One region of the Acuticoccus sp. MNP-M23 genome, then DNA from elsewhere that is predicted to be linked to it. Evidence: predicted binding sites of a transcription regulator. Region 1 holds the regulator's gene; the other holds the start of a gene.
The links. Region 1 encodes HrcA, which represses chaperone genes, less so after heat shock. Its sites were predicted from a motif close to GTTAGCACTCNCNNNNNGNGAGTGCTAAC; they were not measured.

Region 1 (10,203 bases):
GCGTGCTGGTCGGCCGGTTCGGTAATCTTGTTGTCGTCGTCGTCGGTCACATAGAAAACGTCGACCACCCGCTCGCCGAAGGTCGCCAGCTGCGCCGAGCGCACATGCAGCTTCAATTCGCGCAGCTTGCGGGCAAGGTCGTGGAACAGACCCGGCCGGTCGAGGCCGGAAATCTCGATGGCCGTGTAGCGGTTCGACCAGTCGTTGGCGATGAGGACGTCCGTCGGGTGATCGAACGCCTTCACCTTCACGGCGCGCAAACGCAGCTCCTGCGCGGGCGGGATCGGCTCGCCGCGGATAAGCGCATCGGTCACAAGGCGGGTGATCCGGTCCGCGCGGTCCTGCTCCTCCGTCGGGTGCTCGGACATGGGCGTGAGCGCGAAGATGTCGAGCGCTGCCCCGTCGCGGGTGGTGAAGATGTCCGCCGAGACGATGTTTGCCTGGCAACTGGCGCAGGCGGCTGCAACAATCGACAGGAGGCTCGGCTTGTCCGGTGCGGTGAGCGTCATCTCGGTGACGGCCCGGTCGGCGCGCATCCGGGTCTGGGAGACCACGTCGCCGGGTCCGGCGCTGGTCATCAGCTCGGCGTGGCGGATTGCGTCCGGAATGGAATTGCGGATCCAGTAGGGTGCCGGGTGGCGGGCCGTGTAGGCTTCGCGCACCTCGGCGGGCAGGCTCGTGGCCTCTTCGATGAAGGCACGACGCGCCCCCTCCACCCGTGCCGAGCGCGGCTGACGGGTGTGACCCGAGACGAGAATTGCTTCGGTCTCGTCGTAAAGGGTTTGCAGGAGCTGCGATTTCCAGCCGTTCCACACATGCGGCCCCACGGCGGCAATGTCCGCCTCGGTAAGAATTTCGAGGAGCTTGAGCCGCTCGAAGCTCTGCACGTGCTTGGCAAACAGATCGATGGTCTTGGGGTCGGACAGGTCGCGCGATTGCGCCGTGATCGACATGGTGAGGTGCTCTTCGATCAGCCAGGCAACGAGATCCGTCTCGGGAGCTGTCAGACCGAAGCGGGGGCACAGCTTGCGGGCCATCTTGGCGCCTGCGATCGAATGATCCTCCGGCCGGCCCTTGGCGACGTCGTGCAGGAACACCGCCACATAAAGGGCGCGGCGGTTCTGGATGGTCGGCATCAGCTGGGAGGCGAGCGGGTGGTCGGTCTCGCGGCGCTCGTGGTCGATGTCGGCGAGGATCGCGACGGAGCGGATGAGGTGCTCGTCCACCGTGTAGTGGTGGTACATGTTGAACTGCATCATCGCGACGACCTTGCCGAATTCCGGCACGAAGGTGCCGAGCACGCCGGTCTCGTTCATGAGGCGCAGCAGCGTTTCGGGGTCGGTGCTCTCGGTCAGGAGCTTGAGGAAGATCGCGTTGGCTTCGGGGTCGGCGCGCACCTTCGCGTCGATCAGGCGGAGCGAGCGGCGCATGGCGGCCAGAACATCCGGATGGGGCCGCAGGTCGTGCGCGTCCGCCACCTCGAAGATGCGGAGGAGGTTCACGGGGTCACGCTGGAAGGCGTCATCGCTGGTGAGCTGGATGCGCTGGTTCTCGACGCGGAAGTCGCCCGGAAGCTGGCGCAAATTCTGTAGCGTCAGCGTCTTCATGATGCGCGAGAAGCCGACACTCGGCAGCACGTGCTGGGCTTCCAGCGCGGCGCAGAGAATGCGCGTGAGGTCGCCCACTTCCTTGGCGATGAGGAAGTAGTGCTTCATGAACCGCTCCACCTCGGACATGCCGGGGCGCGGGCTGTAGCCGAGGCGGCGCGCGATCTCGCGCTGCAATTCGAAGGTCAGGCGCTCCTCCGGCCGGCCGGCGACAAGATGCAGGTGGCAGCGGACGGACCAGAGAAAGTCGTCGCACTTCTTGAAGATCTTGTAGTCCTCCGGCTCGAACACGCCGAGCTTGACGAGGTCTTCCTCTTCGCGAACGCGGTAATAATATTTCGAGATCCAGAACAGGGTGTTGAGGTCCCGCAGGCCGCCCTTGCCCTCCTTCACGTTGGGCTCGACGAGGTAGCGCGTGCGGCCCTGCCGCTTGTGCCGCTCGTCGCGCTCTTCCAGCTTGGCCGCGATGAACTTCTTGCCGGTGCCGCGCATCACGGCGTGGTTGAAGCGATCGGTCAGCACGTCGGCCAGGTTGGGATCGCCCGCGATGGGGCGGTTTTCCAGCAGCGCGGTGCGGATCGTCATGTCCGTGCGCGCCAGCTTCATGCACTCGTCCACGCTGCGGGCGGCGTGGCCGACCTTCAGGCCGAGATCCCACATCATGTAAAGGATGGTCTCGACCATGGACTCGGTCCACGGCGTCGGCCGGTAGGGGAAGAGGAACAGAAGGTCGATGTCGGACCCCGGCGCCAGCAAGCCGCGCCCGTAGCCGCCGGTGGCGATGACCGCTAGCTTTTCGGACGTGGAGTGGTTGGCGGTGGGAAACAGGTGCTCGGCGCTGAACGCAAACAGCGCCTCGATGATGGCATCCTGCCCTGCGGCCAGCACACGGGCAGCCTTCGTGCCGGAGCCGGTGTCGTCCAGCGTGAACTCCAGCGCCTTCAGCGCATCGGCGCGGGCTGCTTTCAGCCGGGCCAGGATGCGGGGGCGCGCGTCAGCCCATTGGCGTTCGGTCTCGCGGTAGATCTCCTCAAGTTCGCGTTCCAGGGCCGGTGCGCTCGTGAAGATCATGGAAGAAGCTCCCGTACGACTGCGTTGGTGAGGAGCCGGGCTCCATCGGGAATATGAATGCGCCCATCTTCTTGCGTCAGCAGGTTATCGGCAACGAGGGTGGCAATCTTGTGATCGGCAAGGGGTGCACCGGCGCGGCGGGCGTAGGTGTCAAGGTCCAGCCCTTCGGCAAGGCGCAGGCCCATCATCAGCGTTTCGGCGGCGATGTCATCCCGCTCTAGCACTTCGCGGGTCTCGATGCCGTGGCCGTCCGCCTCCACCGCTTTGAGCCATGCCTCCGGCATCTTGCGTGTGGCTGTGGCAGTGCGGCCCTCGTTGAGCACGAGGCGGCCGTGGGCGCCGGGGCCGGCCCCCAGATAGCGGCCGCCGCGCCAGTAGACGAGGTTGTGCTGCGCCTCTGCGCCCGGCCGCGCGTGGTTGGACACCTCATAGCGGCCAAGGCCGGCGGCGGCCGTCAGTTCCAGCGTCAACTCGTAAAGGTCGGCGGCGAGGTCGTCTTCGGGGATGGTCAGCTTGCCGGCGGCGGCGAGGTCGTAGTAGCGCGTCTCCGGCTCGATGGTGAGCTGGTAGAGCGAGAGGTGATCGCCGCAGATGTCCAGCATCTGGCCCAGCTCCGCCCGCCACGCGGGGACGGTCTGCCGCGGCCGTGCATAGATCATGTCGGCGGAGACGGACGGGAAGATCCGCTGCGCCAGGGCCAGCGCGGCACGGGCCGCGGCGGCATCGTGGCGGCGGCCAAGGGCGACGAGTTCGGTGTCGATCAACGACTGCACGCCCAGCGAGACGCGGTTGACGCCAGCGGCGCGAAACCCCTCGAAGCGGGATTGCTCGACGCTGGTGGGGTTTGCCTCCAGCGTGATCTCCGCGCCTGCCGGAAGGCTGAGAGCGTCGTCGATGGCGGTGAGGATGGTGCTGACCGTCGCCGGCTCCATCAGCGAGGGGGTCCCGCCGCCGAAGAAGATGGACGTTGGCGCGCGGTCCGGGCTCCACGCCGCCATGGTATGGATCTCGCGCGCCATGGCCGCGGCGTAACGGCGCTGGTCGACCCCGCCATGACGCACATGGCTGTTGAAGTCGCAATAGGGACATTTGGACTGGCAGAACGGCCAGTGGACGTAGACGCCGAAGCCGCCGTCCTGCGCCACTTCCGGCGCTGCGGTCCGTTCTGCCAGAAGGGTCAAGCGCGCGGGCCCCTGATGGCGGCCATGAAGCGCTGCACCGCGCGGGCGCGGTGGGACAGCGGCGCCTCCGCGCCGCGTTTCTCGGCGGCACTCATCTCGCCGAAGGTGCGGCCGTCGCCATCGTCGGGAATGAAGAGCGGGTCGTAGCCGAAGCCCGCGCCGCCGCGCGGGGCGGGTGCGATCACGCCCTCGGTGCGGCCCTCGATGGTGATGGTTTCCTCGCCCGGACGCGCCAGCGCCAGCACCGCCACAAACGCGGCGCGGCGGCTCTCCGGCGCCGTATGCCCGGCCTCGTCCAGCTTTTCGAGGACGCGGCCCATGGCGGCGGCAAAATCCTTGCCGGGCCCGGCCCATCTGGCACTGTAGATGCCCGGATCGCCGCCAAGCCCGTCCACCGAAACGCCGGAATCGTCCGCCAGCGCCGGAAGGCCCGTTGCCCTGGTGGCAGCATCCGCCTTCAGCCTTGCATTGCCCTCGAACGTGGTTTCGGTCTCTTCCGGTTCGGGCAGGTTCGCCTCGCCCGCGCTGATGACCGTGACACCCAGCGGCTCCAGAAGATCACGAAATTCCGCAATCTTGCCGGCGTTGTGGGTGGCGAGGATCAGCTTTGTGCCGGGTTCCAGCAAGGTCACGATACGGTCATCTTCTGCAGGTCGACGAGGCGGCCGATGCCGTGTGCCGCAAGGTCGAGAAGCTGGTTCAGCTCGTCACGGCTGAACGGGGCGCCCTCGGCAGTGCCCTGCACTTCGACAATGGCGCCGGAGCCGGTCATCACGAAATTGGCGTCGGTTTCGGCGGACGAGTCCTCAACATAGTCGAGGTCGAGGACGGGGGTGCCGTTCACGATGCCGCAGGAGACGGCGGCGAGGTTGTCCGTCAGCACCGGGCCGGTGATCATGCCGGCGCTCTTCATCCGCGCAAGACAGTCCGACAGGGCGACCCAGGCGCCTGTGATGGCCGCGGTGCGGGTGCCGCCGTCGGCCTGGATCACATCGCAGTCCACGGTGATCTGGCGTTCGCCGAGCGCCTTGCGGTCCACGATGGCCCGCAGCGAGCGGCCGACGAGACGCTGGATTTCCTGCGTGCGGCCGGATTGCTTGCCCGCACTCGCCTCACGGCGCATACGTGTGGTGGTTGCGCGCGGCAGCATGCCGTACTCGGCAGTGACCCAGCCTTCGCCGCCGCCGCGCAGCCACGGCGGCACGCGCTCTTCGAGCGAGGCGGTACAAAGAACGTGGGTTTCGCCAAACTTGACGAGGCAAGAACCCTCGGCATGCTTGGCCACACCGCGCTCCAGGCTGACCGCACGCAGTTCGTCTGCGGCTCTGCCGTCGTGTCGCATGAAAAGACTCCCATTTTGCGTTACGTGGTTGGCATAGATCACGCGGGTGCGATAGGGCGGCAGGAACGGAGGGCGCAAGATGCATCTGGTCGACGCGTCGAAGACGGCGATCGAACTCGACGAGCGGAGCCAGGACATTTTCCGGCAGATCGTCGAGACCTATCTGGCCACCGGCGATCCCATCGGCTCGCGCTCCCTGTCCAAGGCGCTGCCCAGCCCGCTGTCGCCGGCATCCGTGCGCAACGTGATGAGCGACCTTGAGAGCCTCGGCCTCATCTACGCGCCGCACACCAGCGCAGGGCGCTTGCCGACCGACCGGGGCCTGCGCTTCTTTGTCGATGCGCTGCTCAATGTGGGCGAACTTTCCAACGACGAGCGCGACGGGATCGACAGCGAGCTCGCGGGCCAGGGCGAAGGCGCGTTCGACGCGGCGCTCACCAAGGCGTCCATGCTCCTGTCCGGCATGTCGTCCGGCGCAGGCGTGGTCCTGACCACCACGCAGGACATGCGCGTCAAGCACATCGAGTTCGTGGCGCTGGACCCCGGCAAGGGGCTGGTGGTGCTGGTGGGCGAGGACGGCTCGGTGGAAAACCGCATCGTGGACCTGCCGGCCGGCTTGCCCCCGTCGGCGCTGCGCGAGGCGACCAATTACCTGAACGCCCATGTGCGCGGATCGACCGTTGGCGAGGCGCGTGACGCGATATCCCTGCGGGCGGCGGAGGTGCGCGCCGAGCTGGACGAGATCACCGCCAAGCTGATCGAGGAAGGGATCGCCAGCTGGTCGGGCGCATCGACGCGCGAATCCGGCTCGCTGATCGTCCACGGCCGCGGCAACTTGCTCCAGAATGTGGAGCTGCGCGACGATGTGGACCGCGTGCGCCAGCTGCTCGACGACCTGGAAACCAAGCGCGACCTCATGCAGCTCCTGTCGCTGACCGAGGACGGCGACGGCGTGCGCATCTTCATCGGCTCGGAAAACAAGCTGTTTTCGCTGTCAGGTTCATCGCTCATCATGTCGCCCTACCGGGACAGTCAGCGGCGCGTTGTGGGGGTTCTGGGCATCATCGGTCCCACCCGGCTGAATTACGCAAAGATCATCCCGGCGGTGGACTACACGGCCCAGGTGGTCTCCAAGCTCATCAAGTGACGCAACCCGCGCGCAGGCTAGCGCGTTTATGACTAGGTGGACCGAGCGACGGTTAAGGGTATTGCGTTCCGTAGAAGGTCCTCCGGTACGGGCGGGGCAAAGAAAAGTTGCCTTTGGCGCCGGAGTAAAACAAAAATGGCAAATGATTAGCCTGGAGAGACAGAGATGAGATACGCACTGGCTGGATTGCTCATTTTGGGAAGCGCTGGCGCGGCAGTCGCGCAGGACATCCCGTCGATCACAGTGCGCCCCCTGTATGGTGATACAGGTGGATCGGCCTATGTGGGCCCATACGGGCGGAATTTGCCCGGCGTATCGATGTTCGCAGGTCGGGTGGACCCCACCACACCCGACATTCTAACCACTGGGATCAAGCCGCCATCGGGCATGAAGATCGTGAACGAAAACATCTACAACCAGCCCCTGCCCATTCTCGACGCATGGCACGGCACGCTGGGCGGCGGTTTCCGCTTCTAGCAATCGTCACCGTTTGGCAGGCCCGCACAGTCAGCGGGTTCTCAGTTTTATTCGCCGCGGCCTTGCATGGACCGCGGCGTTGGCATGATAACGCCGCGTCATCCCTCGTGCGGTGTTAGATCCATGGCCTTTCTGTCCGAGACGCTTTCGCGCGTCCAACCTTCCGCAACAATCGCCGTCACCCAGAAGGCGGCCGAGCTGAAACGTGCCGGCCGCGACGTGATCGGCCTCGGTGCCGGCGAACCCGACTTCGATACGCCGGATAACGTCAAGGCAGCGGCGATCCAGGCGATCAACGACGGCAAGACCAAATACACCGCCGTCGACGGCATTCCCGAGCTGAAGGAAGCGATCGTCGCCAAGTTCAAGCGCGAGAACAACCTCAGCTACGAGACGTCGGAAATCTCCGTCGGCACCGGCGGCAAGCAGGTGCTCTACAACGCGCTGATGGCAACCCTGAACCCCGGCGACGAGGTGGTGATCCCCGCCCCTTACTGGGTCAGCTATCCCGACATGGTGCTTCTGGCCGGCGGCAAACCCGTGGCTGTGGAGGCCACTGCGGAAACCGGCTTCAAGCTGACCGCCGAGGCGCTTGAAGAGGCGATCACCCCGCTCACCAAGTGGGTGCTGCTGAACAGCCCGTCCAACCCGTCCGGCGCAGCCTACACGCGCGACGAGCTGAAGGCGCTGACCGACGTCATCATGAAGCACCCCAACGTGTGGGTGATGACCGACGACATGTACGAACACCTCGTCTACGACGATTTCGAGTTCACCACGGTGGCCGAGGTGGAGCCGGGGCTGAAGGATCGCACGCTCACCGTCAACGGCGTGTCGAAGGCGTATGCGATGACCGGCTGGCGCATCGGTTATGCGGGCGGACCGGCCCATCTCATCAAGGCGATGGCGAAGATCCAGTCCCAGTCCACGTCCAACCCGTCGTCGATCTCGCAGTGGGCGGCTGTCGAGGCCCTGAACGGCCGGCAGGATTTCATCGCGTCCAACGCTGCAATCTTCCGCGAGCGGCGCGACCTTGTGGTATCAATGCTCAACCAGGCGAACGGCATCACCTGCCCGAGCCCGGAAGGCGCGTTCTACGTTTTTCCGTCCTGCGCGGGGACCATCGGCAAGACCGCCCCCTCAGGCAACACGATCGAGACAGATTCCGATTTTGTAACGGAGCTTTTGGAAGCCGAAGGCGTTGCAGTCGTACAAGGGTCGGCGTTCGGCCTCGCCCCGCACTTCCGGATCTCCTACGCCACGTCGACCGAAGCTCTGGAAGAAGCCTGCACACGCATTCAACGCTTCTGCGGCGCACTGCGGTAGCGCCGCGATCAACCCTGAAGGGGGTTCATGTATGAAACGGATCTTAAGCACCGTCGCCGCTGCCGCTCTCGGCATCTTTGCGCTCATGCCGGCTGACGCCAACGCCGGCGTCCGCGTGGGCACCCTGGTGTGCGACATCCAGGGCGGCGCCGGTTACATCCTTGCCTCGCGCAAGATCCTCGGCTGCGACTTCAACCGCCTCGGCGGCCCCAACGAATATTATGACGGGTCGATCACCAAGGTGGGCGTGGACGTGGGCATCACCACCGGCACGCGGCTGATCTGGGCGGTGTTTGCGCCCACCACCAGCATCGACACCACCGCACTGGAAGGCCGCTATTACGGCGTGACGGCGGAAGCGACGCCGGGCGTGGGCATTGGCGCCAACGTCCTGATCGGCGGGTTCGACCGTTCGATCAACCTGCAGCCGATCTCCGTCCAGGGGCAGCTGGGCGCCAACATTGCAGCCGGCATCGCCGCAATGCGGCTGAAGAGCCCGCCCCCGCTGGTGATCAAGCGCTAGAGACCAGCGAGCGCCCTCGACGCCCTGCTGGGGCGTCGTGAAACACGGAAAACAAAAGGGCGGCTCTCCGGGCCGTCCTTTTTTCGTTTGCGGGCGGCTTCCCCGTCGCAAGCGGTCAATTCGGTCGAAATCGCGCGAAAACGCGCTTTGTGATGGCGATCACGTGCACATGACGGATTGGTCATCATCTTCAATGCATCGGCAACGGGCCGGAAATTGAAACAAAAATTACAGAGACCGGAGTGATACGATCATGAATATCAAGCAAACCATTGTCGCGGCTTCCACCGCAATCGCACTGTCTGCAGCCGCCATCACGGCCCCCACCGCCGCTTCGGCAACGCCCTTCGCCGCGCTGAAAAGCGCGCAGATCGAAACCGGCGCGACCGCCGTCGATACCGTGGGCAGCCGCAACAGGCGCCATCGCCGCCCGCATCGCGGCCACCGCGGCCGCCACTTCAACAACGGTGCAGCGGCTGCCATCGGCTTCGGTGCGTTCGCCCTCGGCGCGGCCCTTGCCGCCAACGCTGCCCCGCAGCGGGTCTACTGCCGCGACGTGCGCACCGAGCGCTGGAGCCCCCGCCGCGGCGCCTATGTCATCCGTGTCCAGCGCGTCTGCGACTGACACGCACCGATTTTCAGACCGCGCTGATGAGCGCGGTGCTTTTCAGAAAACGATTTTCAACTTCAGTTTTTCAGTCGAAGCGGCCCGCCTTCTTTCAGGAGGCGGGCTTTTTCGTGGGCAAGCATGATCTCGCGCCAACCCCTGTCGGCAAAGATCGGCTTTCGGCAGGAAAGCGCAGACGCCCGGACCGGCTCAGCCGGCTGTCACGTTGCGCCGTGGATGCCGCACTCGATCTTGTCGGTGCCGCGCCAGCGTCCCGCGCGAACATCCTCGCCCGGCGCGACCTTCGCCGTGCAGGGCGCACAGCCGATGGACGCATAGGACTCGTCCACCAGCGGATTGCGCGGCAATTCGAGCCGCCAGATGTAGGTGTCGATATCGTCCTGCGACCAGTCGGCCAGCGGATTGATCTTCGTGCGCGCGCCATCGGCCTCGAACACTTCCATCCTGTTGCGCAGGAAGGTCTGGTCGCGGCGGCGGCCGGTGATCCACGCATCGTAGCCGGACAGCGCTTCATAAAGCGGCGCCACCTTGCGGATGGCACAGCAGGCATCAGGCTCGCGGGCGTGGAGGAGACCGTCGGGATCCTTCTGCGCCAGTGCTTCGGCGGACGGCACAAGGTCGATCACATTGGTAAGGCCAAGCTTTTCGGCAACCATGTCCCGGTAACGCAGCGTCGCCTCGAAGTGCTTGCCGGTTTCCAGAAACAGCACCGGCGTCGACGGATCGACCTCTGCCACAAGGTTGAGGAGCGCAATGGAGTCGGCGCCGAACGACGACACCACCGCAATCCGGCCCGGAAAGAGATCGCGGATGGAAAGCGCGAGCACGTCCTTCGGCGGCAGCGCGCCGAACATGCGGTCAAGCGCGCCAACGGCTGAACTTGTGCGGCCGGGAATGTCGA
Region 2 (10,203 bases), 1.5 Mb from region 1:
TGATCGACTTTACCGAGGTGTTCACCTCGCTTGAAACCGGGATCATCGACGGGGCCGACGCATCCAACGTGTCCACCAACCGTTCGCTCGGCATCTACGATCTGGTGAAGCACACCACGTATCCGGGCTTCCACTCGATGCCGGCAGACCATTTCGCCATCAACCTCGAAGTATGGAACAGCCTGCCCGAGGACATCCAGCGGATCATGTCGGTGGCGACGCAGAAGAACTCGTTCCGCACCACGCTGGACTATGCGGTCAACATCCAGGAAGCCGTCAACGAACTGCAGGGCGAGGTCACGTTCCACGACTGGGCGCCTGAAGACCGCGCAGCCTTCCGCGAAGGCGCCCGCAAGGCGTGGAAGGAGTTCGCCACCACCGATGCTGCGAAGGAGCTGGTCGCCTCGCACATCTCGTTCATGAACAAGATCGGCCTCACACCTCCGGCCTGGAGTAGGGGCGCCTTGCGCCGGGGCCTTGGTCCCGGCGCATCATCCCTTGCGGATGAAAAACTGCCAGCCCTTGTCCTGCGCCCTTTGGCCGACGAGTTCGTGCCCGTCCTCGGTGCAGAGGGCCGGGATGTCGATTGCGGCCAGCGGGTCGTCGGCGAACACGCGCAGGATGGCGCCCGGCGCCAGCGCCTTCAACCGCTTGCGCGCCTTGAGCACCGGCAGCGGGCAGCGTTGCCCCGCGACATTCAACTCTTCGTCGAACAGCATGGCGGCCTCCCCTGGTCGGCCTGAGCGAGGCTGCGCGGCAACGCCGGTCAGCCCACCAGCGGACGACAGCGTTCTTCGAGCCACGCGCGTCCGGCAGCGTCGAGGTCGCCCACCAGCGCACCGTGGACCCTCGCGTGATAAGTGTCGAGCCAGCCGATTTCCGCGGCGCTGAGGAGATGCGGTGCAACCAGCCGCGTGTCGATCGGCACCAGCGTGATGGTCTCGAACGCCAGCATCGGCTTGGTCCCGCCGGGCGGCACGGTCGCCCCCTTCACCAGCACAAGGTTCTCGATCCGGATGCCGAACGGGCCGGGATAGACGCCCGGCTCGTTGGAGATCACCATGCCCGGCTTCAGCGGTACGCGGCTGCGTTTGGAAATGCCGGCCGGCCCTTCGTGCACCGCAAGGGCCGCGCCCACCCCGTGGCCGGTGCCGTGGGCATAGTCGAGCCCTGCGTTCCAGAGGGCGAATCGCGCAAGGGTGTCGAGTTCGGCGCCGCTTGCCCCCTCGGGAAAGCGCTGGCGGGCCAGCGCAATGTGTCCCTTCAGAACCAGCGTGAACGCGGTGCGAAATTCGTCGGTCGGTGCGCCGGCCACCATGGTGCGCGTGATGTCGGTGGTGCCGTCGTCATACTGGCCGCCCGAATCCACCAGCACCGGGTCTCCGGCCACGATCGTCCGGTTGCTCTCCCGGTCGACCCGGTAATGGACGATGGCGCCGTTGGGGCCGGCGCCCGAGATGGTGTCGAACGATATGTCGCGCGCCCCGGCCTCGCGCCGGAATCCCTCCAGCGCCTCCACAAGGTCGATCTCGGTGGCGCCGGCGGCGTGGGCGTCGAACCAGGCGAGGAAGCGCACCATGGCGACCCCGTCGCGCTGGTGGGCGGCGCGCATTCCCGCAATTTCTGCCTCGTTCTTCTCCGCCTTCAGTGCAACCGAGGGATCGGCGCCACCCTTCAACGTGCCGCTTTTCTCGATGGCGAGCAGCGCAGCTTCGGACGCTGCATTGAGGTCTGCGCCAACGGTGAGTCCCTCGGAAAGCCGCGTCAGCGCATCCGGATAGTTCGCCTCCGGCTCGATAACGGCAACACCGTCCAGCGCCGCCGCAAGTTCGTCCGGCACCTTGGCCGGGTCGACGAACACCGTCACCGGTCCGTCCTTCGGCACGAACGCGCGCGAAAGCACCAGCGGCGTGTGCGCGACATCGGCGCCGCGCCAGTTGAGGAGCCAGCTCACCGCATCGCTTTCGGCAATCAACAGCGCGTCGGTCTCCATCTTTTCGCGCAGGCTTGCGAGCTTTTCGGCCGGCGTGCGGCCAGCAAGGGCGGCCGGATGGGCCCGTACGGCGCCCGGCACCATGGCCGGCCGGTTGGTCCACACGGTGTCGACCGGGTGGGGCGACAACGGCGTGCGGGTGAGGGTGGGCACGGTGTCATCGAGCCGCTTCAACCCATCGCGGGCATGAAGGGAGGGATCGAACCCCAATGTCACGCCGGCCAGATTCTCGGTCAGCCACGCCCTGGCCGCCTCTTCGGTGCTGACGATGGTGAACACATCGTCCGGCACCTGCGTCTCGGCTTGCAGGGTGTAGCGCCCGTCGGTCGCCAAAAGAGCTTTATCTTTCAGGACGATGGCGCGGCCGGCGGAGCCTGTGAAGCCGGTGATCCAGGCGAGCCGCTCCTCGGACGGGGGCAGGTATTCGCTGTTGTAGGCATCTTCGTGCGGGACGATGACACCGTCCACGCCATGCGCCCCGAACGTTGCGCGCAATGCTGCGATGCGTTTGCGGATTTCGGCGGGGTCAGCGCGGGGTGAGTCGAATGTTTGAAATGCCATGGCGGCAGAAAACCCCGGTGTGGCTGGCAGATCAACCATTTTGTGTGCGTATGTTGCGGCTGCTTTGTTGCGTTGCACCATGTGGCCGCCAGCCATGCACTGGCGTCAGTTGTTGCAGCCGCAGGATCTGCCACCTTGTTGTGCATGGACGGCGTTGCTGAGGCCCAACCGGGGCGGATGCTGCGCTGCACCCCACTGACGCACACACGGAGCAACCCATGACCGTATCCACCTATTCGTCCGCACTGACCGGTACGTCCCACGAGCAGAGCCTGCTTTCGCGCATCGGCACCCGCATCATCAACGCCCGCAAGGCCCAGGCCGACCGCGCTGTTGCCGCCTACCTTCTCAGCCTCGACGACGACACGCTCGACACGCTGGGCTACGACCGCGCCGAGCTGCAGGCACGCGACCCGAAGGGCTACCCCTTCCTCTAAACGCGCACGACAAGCCGGGTCCCCGGCAGTGCGTCGGCGTGCGGGGCAATTGCCCCGCCAGGCCGGCGGAATGTGATCGTGACCCAGTCCTCGATCAGAACGCGCTCGGCAACCACCAGCCCGCGCGAACGATAAGCGGCCTCCACACGCCGCCGGTCGGACCGTCTGAGGCCCGATAGAACCAAAGTCCGCTTCGCCGCATGGGCCAGCCGTGGCGCCATGGCAATGAGCGGCCGTGCCAATATGTTGGCAAAGACCGTGTCGGCCCGCCGGAACGGCCCTGCCGCCGTGCGCAGGGTGATCGGCGTCAGCGTCCGCGTGGCGCGCACGTTGCGATCCGCGACCCGAACGGCCACCGGATCAATGTCGCCAGCCGAAATAGGCCCCGCGCCAAACCGCTCCGCCGCAATGGCCAGAACACCCGTTCCCGTCCCCACATCATGCACGCTGCCAAGGCCGCCCGGCCGTCTTGCCAGCCGTTCCAGCGCAATCAGGCACCCCTTGGTGGAGGCGTGGTGCGCCGTGCCGAATGCGCGGCCTGCATCAATCTCGATATTCCAGCGCGAGGGGGGCAGCTTTGCCGAATCGTGGCTGCCATGAACGGTGAACCGCCCGGCAAACACCGGATGGAGCTGGCGCTGGCTTTCGGCGACCCAGTCGCGCTCGGCCAGCGGGTCGATCTGGAAGTCCGGCAGGTTCGGCACCATCTCGCGCGCCGTCTCCAGCCACAGGTCAGCGGCGTCCGCCGTGGTGTCGGTGAACAGGATATCGAGGAGCCACGGGCCATCCTGCACGGCGCGGTAGGCGGAAATGACGGGTTCGCCCTCGTCGGTCATCTCCTCCAGCACGGAGATCGCCCCCCGGGCCTGCGCCTCGACCGCATCGCCGGTGCCAAGAGTTGTGAATGCGCGAAAAACCATGAACGCTCCGTGCCGCAGCGCCGCCAACCCGGCCGCGCTTTCGCAAGAAGCGTTAGCCGAGGATGATCGTTCGTGCCAGCTTGCGCGCGAGCGCAGGGTTGCGGCTTGCAAGGCGCATGAGGGTGACGCCGACTGTGCGGCGCGTGCCGCTGCCGCCCAGCAGCGTTTTTCGCGCGCGCTCGCTGAGGCCGATCGTGTGGGCACCGACCGCGTGCCGCGCCGCGCTGTAGCCCGCGAGAGAGCCGTCGGAGAGCGCTTCGGCAAAGTGGGCGGCGTCGTCGATGCCAAGGTTCATGCCGCGGCCGCCGACGGGGGAGTGGGTGTGCGCTGCATCGCCGGCCAGCGCGACATGTCCGACCCTATAGGTCGGTACCTGCTTGACGGATATGCGGAATTTCGCCTCCCGCCGGACCCGCGCGATGGCGAGGCCGGGGCCGAAGGTTGCCAGCGCGTCGGACGTGTTGGAGACAAGACGCACCCGGCTTCGCTCCATCGGGATCATGAACACCGCATCGTGGGCACCGTTGAGGTGGATCGTCGTTGCCGGCGGGACCGGCTCGGCGAGCTCCACATCGGCGATGGACCAGTCTTCCGGCAGTTCGATGCCCTCCGCCTTCAGACCCAGCGCCTGGCGCACTGCACTCTTCGCGCCGTCGGCCCCCAGAACCTCGTGGGCACGGATCTCCTCGCCGCCTTCGATGGCGACGGTGACACCGCTTTCATCCTGAATGAGCCCCTTGCAGGCTTTGCCGTACTCGACCGTGACGCCGCGTTCGGCGAGCGCTTCGGCAAGGATTGCCTCGGTCCGGTCCTGCGGGAGGCTGAGAAGGCGCACGTTTGGGTCGGGATCGGCATCGAGGCGGAGGTCGACGGCGAGGTGGCCGTCGCGCAGGATCCGCGCCTCCTCGATGGTGACGGCTTCGCCGCGCACCCTTTCGGCAATCCCGAGATGATCGAAGATGGTCATCGAGCCCGGCAGCAGGCCGACGGCTCGCGACAGGTTCGAGGCGTTGGTGCGCGCCTCAATGATCCGCGGTGTGATGCCCAGTGCGGCAAGGCTGAGGGCGGCGGTGAGGCCGGTCGGGCCGGCACCGACGATCAGGATATCAGCCATGGTGAGGGTCTCCCGTCCGCCGCAGGGGGCGTCGAACGGGAAGGTCGTTCAGTCACGCGCTGCGGTCAACCTTCCGGGGCGGTGACGCCGCGCAGCATCTCGAGCCCCTCGTAGGCGACCGGATCGTCCGGGCAGAGGCCGCCGGCGCATTCGGCAAGGGTCGAGACGCCGTTGCCCACCACCACCAGCACAAAGAGGGCGAGCGCCAGCCGGGGGAGAAGACCGCCGCGCGGCCGGGACAGCGCGTCGAACTGTTTGGCGGAGAGGAGGAGCAGCGCCGTCACCACCACCACAATGGCGAAGATGATGAAGGCCCAGGTGTAAAGGTGAAGGCCGAGGATGGGCGGGCCGTAGCCGCCGGAGCCAGGGACGATGTGGAGAAGGATCTGGCGCCCGGCAATGGCAGCGCCTGTCACGGCGCCGACGATCACCAGCCCGTAGTGGCCGGGCCGGACGCCGCAGATGAGGTTGAGGGCAAGACCGGCACCGGCAAGCGCAAAGCCGGCGCGCTGGAGGATGCAGAGCGGGCAGGGAAGGTCGCCGCCCAAGAACTGGTCGGCAAATGCAGCGACCAGCACCAGCGAGATTGCGATGAGGCCGAGAGCGTTGAGCTGGCGGGCAAGGGTGGGGGTCATCGTGGCCTCAGAAGTCCAGCGGGAGCACGTCGGTGGCGTGGAAGCTGAACAGCACCAGCGTTCCCACCACGGCGGCAAGGGTGACGACCACGGCCGCCTGCGGCTGGCGGAAGGCTGCCAGCAAAAGCGCCAGCGCGACGCCGAAGAAGGGAAGGCTCATCATTGGGTCGGTCCTGCGAAGTTGGTTCGCGGCGATCTGCGCCGCGCCAGCCACGCTGCCGCAATGACGCCGCCGCCGTAAACCCTTGCCGGCCAAATAGGCGGCGCCGACCGTCGCGGCGCGGTGTGACGCGCGTTCATGGCGCAACGGCCGCGCGCAGGTGGTGTCGGAGCCTGAAGCGGCGCCGGTATTGCGAGGCCCCGACAAACAAAAAGGCCGTGCCCGAGGGCACGACCTTTAAGTGTCTTTCGACGGGCGCTGACCCGGCCAGCGAACCGGCCGGGAAGAGCGTCTGGGCCGGACTTAGAAGCCCATGCCGCCCATGCCGCCCATACCACCCATGTCGCCACCGCCGGCGGGCATTGCCGGCTCGTCCTTCTTCGGCTTCTCGGCGACCATGGCTTCGGTCGTGACGAGGAGCGAAGCGATCGACGCTGCGTCCTGCAGGGCGTGACGGACAACCTTGGTCGGATCGATGATGCCGGCCTTGATCATGTCGCCATACTCTTCCGTCTGGGCGTTGAAGCCGAAGTCGGAGGAGGAGTTTTCCAGGATCTTGCCGACCACGATGGAGCCTTCGACGCCAGCGTTGTTGGAGATCTGGCGGATCGGGGCTTCAAGTGCGCGCAGGACGATCTTGATGCCAGCGGCAACGTCGGGGTTGTCGGAAGCGACCTGGGAGACGGCTTCCTTGGCGCGCAGGAGCGCCACGCCGCCACCGGGGACAATGCCTTCTTCCACGGCCGCGCGGGTCGCGTTGAGGGCGTCGTCGACGCGGTCCTTCTTTTCCTTCACTTCGACTTCGGTCGCACCGCCGACGCGGATCACCGCGACGCCGCCAGCGAGCTTCGCAAGACGCTCCTGGAGCTTTTCCTTGTCGTAGTCGGACGTGGTCTCTTCGATCTGCTGCTTGATCTGCGCAACGCGACCCTTGATGTCCTCGGCTTCACCGGCGCCGTCGACGATGGTGGTCTCGTCCTTGTTGATCGTGACCTTCTTGGCGCGGCCAAGCATCTCGATCGACACGGACTCAAGCTTGATGCCGATGTCTTCGGACACGACCTGGCCAGCGGTCAGGATCGCGATGTCCTGCAGCATGGCCTTGCGGCGATCGCCGAAGCCCGGTGCCTTGACGGCTGCGACCTTGAGGCCACCGCGCAGCTTGTTGACGACCAGCGTGGCCAGAGCCTCGCCTTCGACGTCCTCGGCGATGATGAGGAGCGGACGGCCCGACTGCACCACGGCTTCGAGGATCGGAAGCATCGCCTGAAGGTTGGAGAGCTTCTTCTCGAAGATGAGAATGTAGGGGTCTTCGAGCTCGACGAGCATCTTCTCGGCGTTGGTCACGAAGTACGGCGAGATGTAGCCGCGGTCGAACTGCATGCCTTCGACGACTTCGAGTTCGGTCTCGAGCGACTTGGCCTCTTCGACGGTGATGACACCCTCGTTGCCGACCTTCTGCATCGCCTCGGCGATCATCGCGCCGACTTCCTTGTCGCCGTTGGCGGAGATCGTACCGACCTGGCCAACTTCGTCAGAGGTGGAGATGCTGCGCGAACGGCCGGTGAGGTCCTTGATGGCGGCTGCAACGGCGAGGTCGATGCCGCGCTTCAGGTCCATCGGGTTCATGCCGGCTGCAACCGACTTGGCGCCTTCGCGGACGATGGCCTGGGCCAGAACGGTCGCGGTGGTGGTGCCGTCGCCGGCGAGGTCGTTGGTCTTGGAGGCGACCTCACGGACCATCTGGGCGCCCATGTTCTCGAACCGGTCTTCCAGCTCGATTTCCTTGGCGACCGTCACGCCATCCTTCGTGATGCGCGGGGCACCGAAGGATTTTTCGATGACGACGTTACGACCCTTGGGGCCGAGCGTCACCTTGACGGCGTTGGCGAGAATGTCGACGCCGCGCAGCATCTTGTCGCGCGCGTCGGTCGAGAATTTAACTTCTTTGGCTGCCATGTGATGTGGCTCCTAAAAACGTGTGCAGGTTCGGCGAAACGAAGCGGGTCGGGTTACGCGGCAGCTGCCATCGAAGAACCTTCGACGATGCCCATGATGTCGCTCTCCTTCATGATGAGGAGATCTTCGCCATCGAGCTTCACCTCGGTGCCGGACCACTTGCCGAAGAGCACGCGGTCGCCGGCTTTGACGTCGAGCGCCTGAACCTGGCCTTTGTCGTCACGCGCGCCGGGGCCGACGGCGATGACTTCGCCTTCCTGCGGCTTTTCCTTGGCGGTGTCGGGAATGATGATCCCGCCTTTGGTCTTGGTATCGGATTCGATGCGGCGCACAACAACGCGGTCGTGCAGGGGACGGAAGTTCATGTCTGTCCTCAATCGTCTGAAATGTCAGATCTTTTTGGCCATGTGGCCGACTGTTGGCACTCGCCTTGGGTGAGTGCTAACCGTTGCCCCGGACATAGTCGGGCAAGGGGTTCATGTCAACGCCTGGTAGCCATCAGCCGGTGAAATTTTCAGCGCGCATGAAATGCGGCTTGTTGCGCAGGAGCGACGCTCCGTTGCGCGGCGGGCACTGGCACCGGTGCAGGGCCGGTGGGCCGAAACGGCAGGCAGTCCGCCATGGGCGCTTGCGGCCCGTCCCCTTTCAGGTAGGGAACGCTGATGAAAACAAAACCCCCCCTAGGGCCGAATTCCCTGATTCCCGTCCTTGCGATCATGCTGGGCGCGGCCTGTTTCGGCACGCTCCCGCTGTTCGCGCGGACGTTGACTGACTTTGCCATTGCCGCCCCTGCGATTGCTTTTTACCGCTTTGCCCTTTCGGCGCTGGTGCTCTCGCCGTTTCTGGTTCTGCGCGGTCCGCTGCGGGGGGCCACGTTCTGGGGCCTTGCCGGCGGCGCGGTCATGGGCCTCGGCTGGATCGGCTTCGTGGTTGCGCTCAAAACGCTGTCGGTGGCCGAAACCGGCATCCTGTTCATGACCTTCCCGCTCTTTGCCATCCTGTTCGGGCTGCTGTTCGGCGAGCGGCCCGGCGGACGGGGCTGGATTGGCGCGGCGCTGATCGTGCTTGCTGCGTTGATCGTGGCGCCGGGCGATGCGCTGGACCCGTCCGGCGGCCTCGTTGCAGTGGCGGCGGCACTGGTTGCACCGGCCGCCTACGGGCTCCTCCTCAACATCATCGCGCGGCGGGTTCATACGCTGCCGGCCATTGCGGCCACCGGGTCCATTGCCATGGGCTCCGTCCTGGTGCTGGCGCCCATTGTGGCCACGCTGCCGCTGGGCGAGGTGCTGCCCGCCGCGCCTGCGGCCTATGCCTGGCTTGCGGTGTTCTCGGCAATGACCGCGCTCATCCCGCAACTGATATATGTGGTGTTCTCGCCGCGGATCGGCGCCGTGCGCACGGCGATGGCGGGCAGCGCCGAGCTTCCGACCATGTTCATTGTGGGTGCTGTCGCATTCGGCGAGCCTCTGGGCTGGACCCATTTAACCGCTGGCGCGTTGATCCTCTGCGCCATCGCGCTGACGGCGCGGCCGAAAGCGAGCGCCTCAGCCTGAACACGCGGCATGGCCCGGCGCCCTGTGGTCTCGGCAAGGCGTTGTTGTTAAGGCGGGCTGACGGATCAAGGCCGCAGCGGACAGCGGCGCACGGGAGACGAACATGCTGCGCCTAATGCTGGTCATCTGTTTCTGCGCCTTTGCCGCCGTCCTTTCAGGGGCTTCGGACGCCGCGGTCGATCCGGCAGGCCGAATTCTGAGCGTTCATGCCGGTGATGCGCGGCTGGCCCCGGTGCGACCGGTGGCGAAGCGCCTGCGCCCGGTCACCCTGGCACAGCAGATGGATGGTGCGCCCGGCACCCGGTACGGCCCGCAAGCCGCAGGCGACGACGCCGCAGCGCCAACGCAGACCGGAGCCGCAGAGACCACCGGGCAGATGCGCTGGCTGCGGGTCCGCGAAGGCCATGTTCCGTTGCTCGGCGCCATCGCCCTCTCAGCACTTGTGGTGGCGCTGATTGTGTTTCGGATTGTCCGTGGCCGGGTGCGGATCGAGGCAGGGCGAAGCGGCCGCACGATCGTGCGCTACAACATCGTCCAGCGCACCGTGCACTGGCTTCTGGCGGGCTCGTTCGCGGTCCTTGCCATCACGGGGCTGTTCCTGACGCTGGGTCGCGAATTTCTGGTCCCGCTGATGGATGCGACCCTTTACGCCAATGCCGTCCAGCTGGCGCGATGGCTTCACCGCGCCGTGTGGTGGCTGTTCGGATTCTCCTTGCTGATGATTTTCATCTTTTTCCTGCGCCACAGCGTGCCCATGCTGCGCGACATCAGATGGTGGCGGCGCGGCGGCGCGCTCCACCGCAAGGGCGTGCGGCTCGATGCCAGCAAGTTCGACGGCGGGCAGAAGGCCGTGTTCTGGGCAACGGTGATG

Region 2: the regulator HrcA is predicted to act here: its motif matches at 8,197-8,225, upstream of groES (co-chaperone GroES).

The regions. Positions count from the first base shown of each region.
Region 1 is NZ_CP133480.1:1,310,844-1,321,046, forward strand. It holds gene RDV64_RS06210 ([protein-PII] uridylyltransferase) at 1-2,678, opposite strand, end outside; gene hemW (radical SAM family heme chaperone HemW) at 2,675-3,850, opposite strand; gene rdgB (RdgB/HAM1 family non-canonical purine NTP pyrophosphatase) at 3,856-4,491, opposite strand; gene rph (ribonuclease PH) at 4,488-5,201, opposite strand; gene hrcA (heat-inducible transcriptional repressor HrcA) at 5,281-6,348, shown strand; gene RDV64_RS06235 (hypothetical protein) at 6,514-6,825, shown strand; gene RDV64_RS06240 (pyridoxal phosphate-dependent aminotransferase) at 6,949-8,151, shown strand; gene RDV64_RS06245 (DUF992 domain-containing protein) at 8,183-8,674, shown strand; gene RDV64_RS06250 (hypothetical protein) at 8,928-9,299, shown strand; gene RDV64_RS06255 (phosphoadenylyl-sulfate reductase) at 9,503-10,203, opposite strand, start outside.
Region 2 is NZ_CP133480.1:2,809,762-2,819,964, forward strand. It holds partial or broken gene dctP (TRAP transporter substrate-binding protein DctP) at 1-362, shown strand, start outside; gene RDV64_RS13000 (sulfurtransferase TusA family protein) at 492-719, opposite strand; gene RDV64_RS13005 (aminopeptidase P family protein) at 767-2,554, opposite strand; gene RDV64_RS13010 (hypothetical protein) at 2,773-2,991, shown strand; gene RDV64_RS13015 (50S ribosomal protein L11 methyltransferase) at 2,988-3,911, opposite strand; gene RDV64_RS13020 (FAD-dependent monooxygenase) at 3,964-5,025, opposite strand; gene RDV64_RS13025 (disulfide bond formation protein B) at 5,091-5,660, opposite strand; gene RDV64_RS13030 (DUF5993 family protein) at 5,668-5,823, opposite strand; gene groL (chaperonin GroEL) at 6,124-7,779, opposite strand; gene groES (co-chaperone GroES) at 7,833-8,144, opposite strand; gene RDV64_RS13045 (DMT family transporter) at 8,442-9,332, shown strand; gene RDV64_RS13050 (cytochrome b/b6 domain-containing protein) at 9,436-10,203, shown strand, end outside.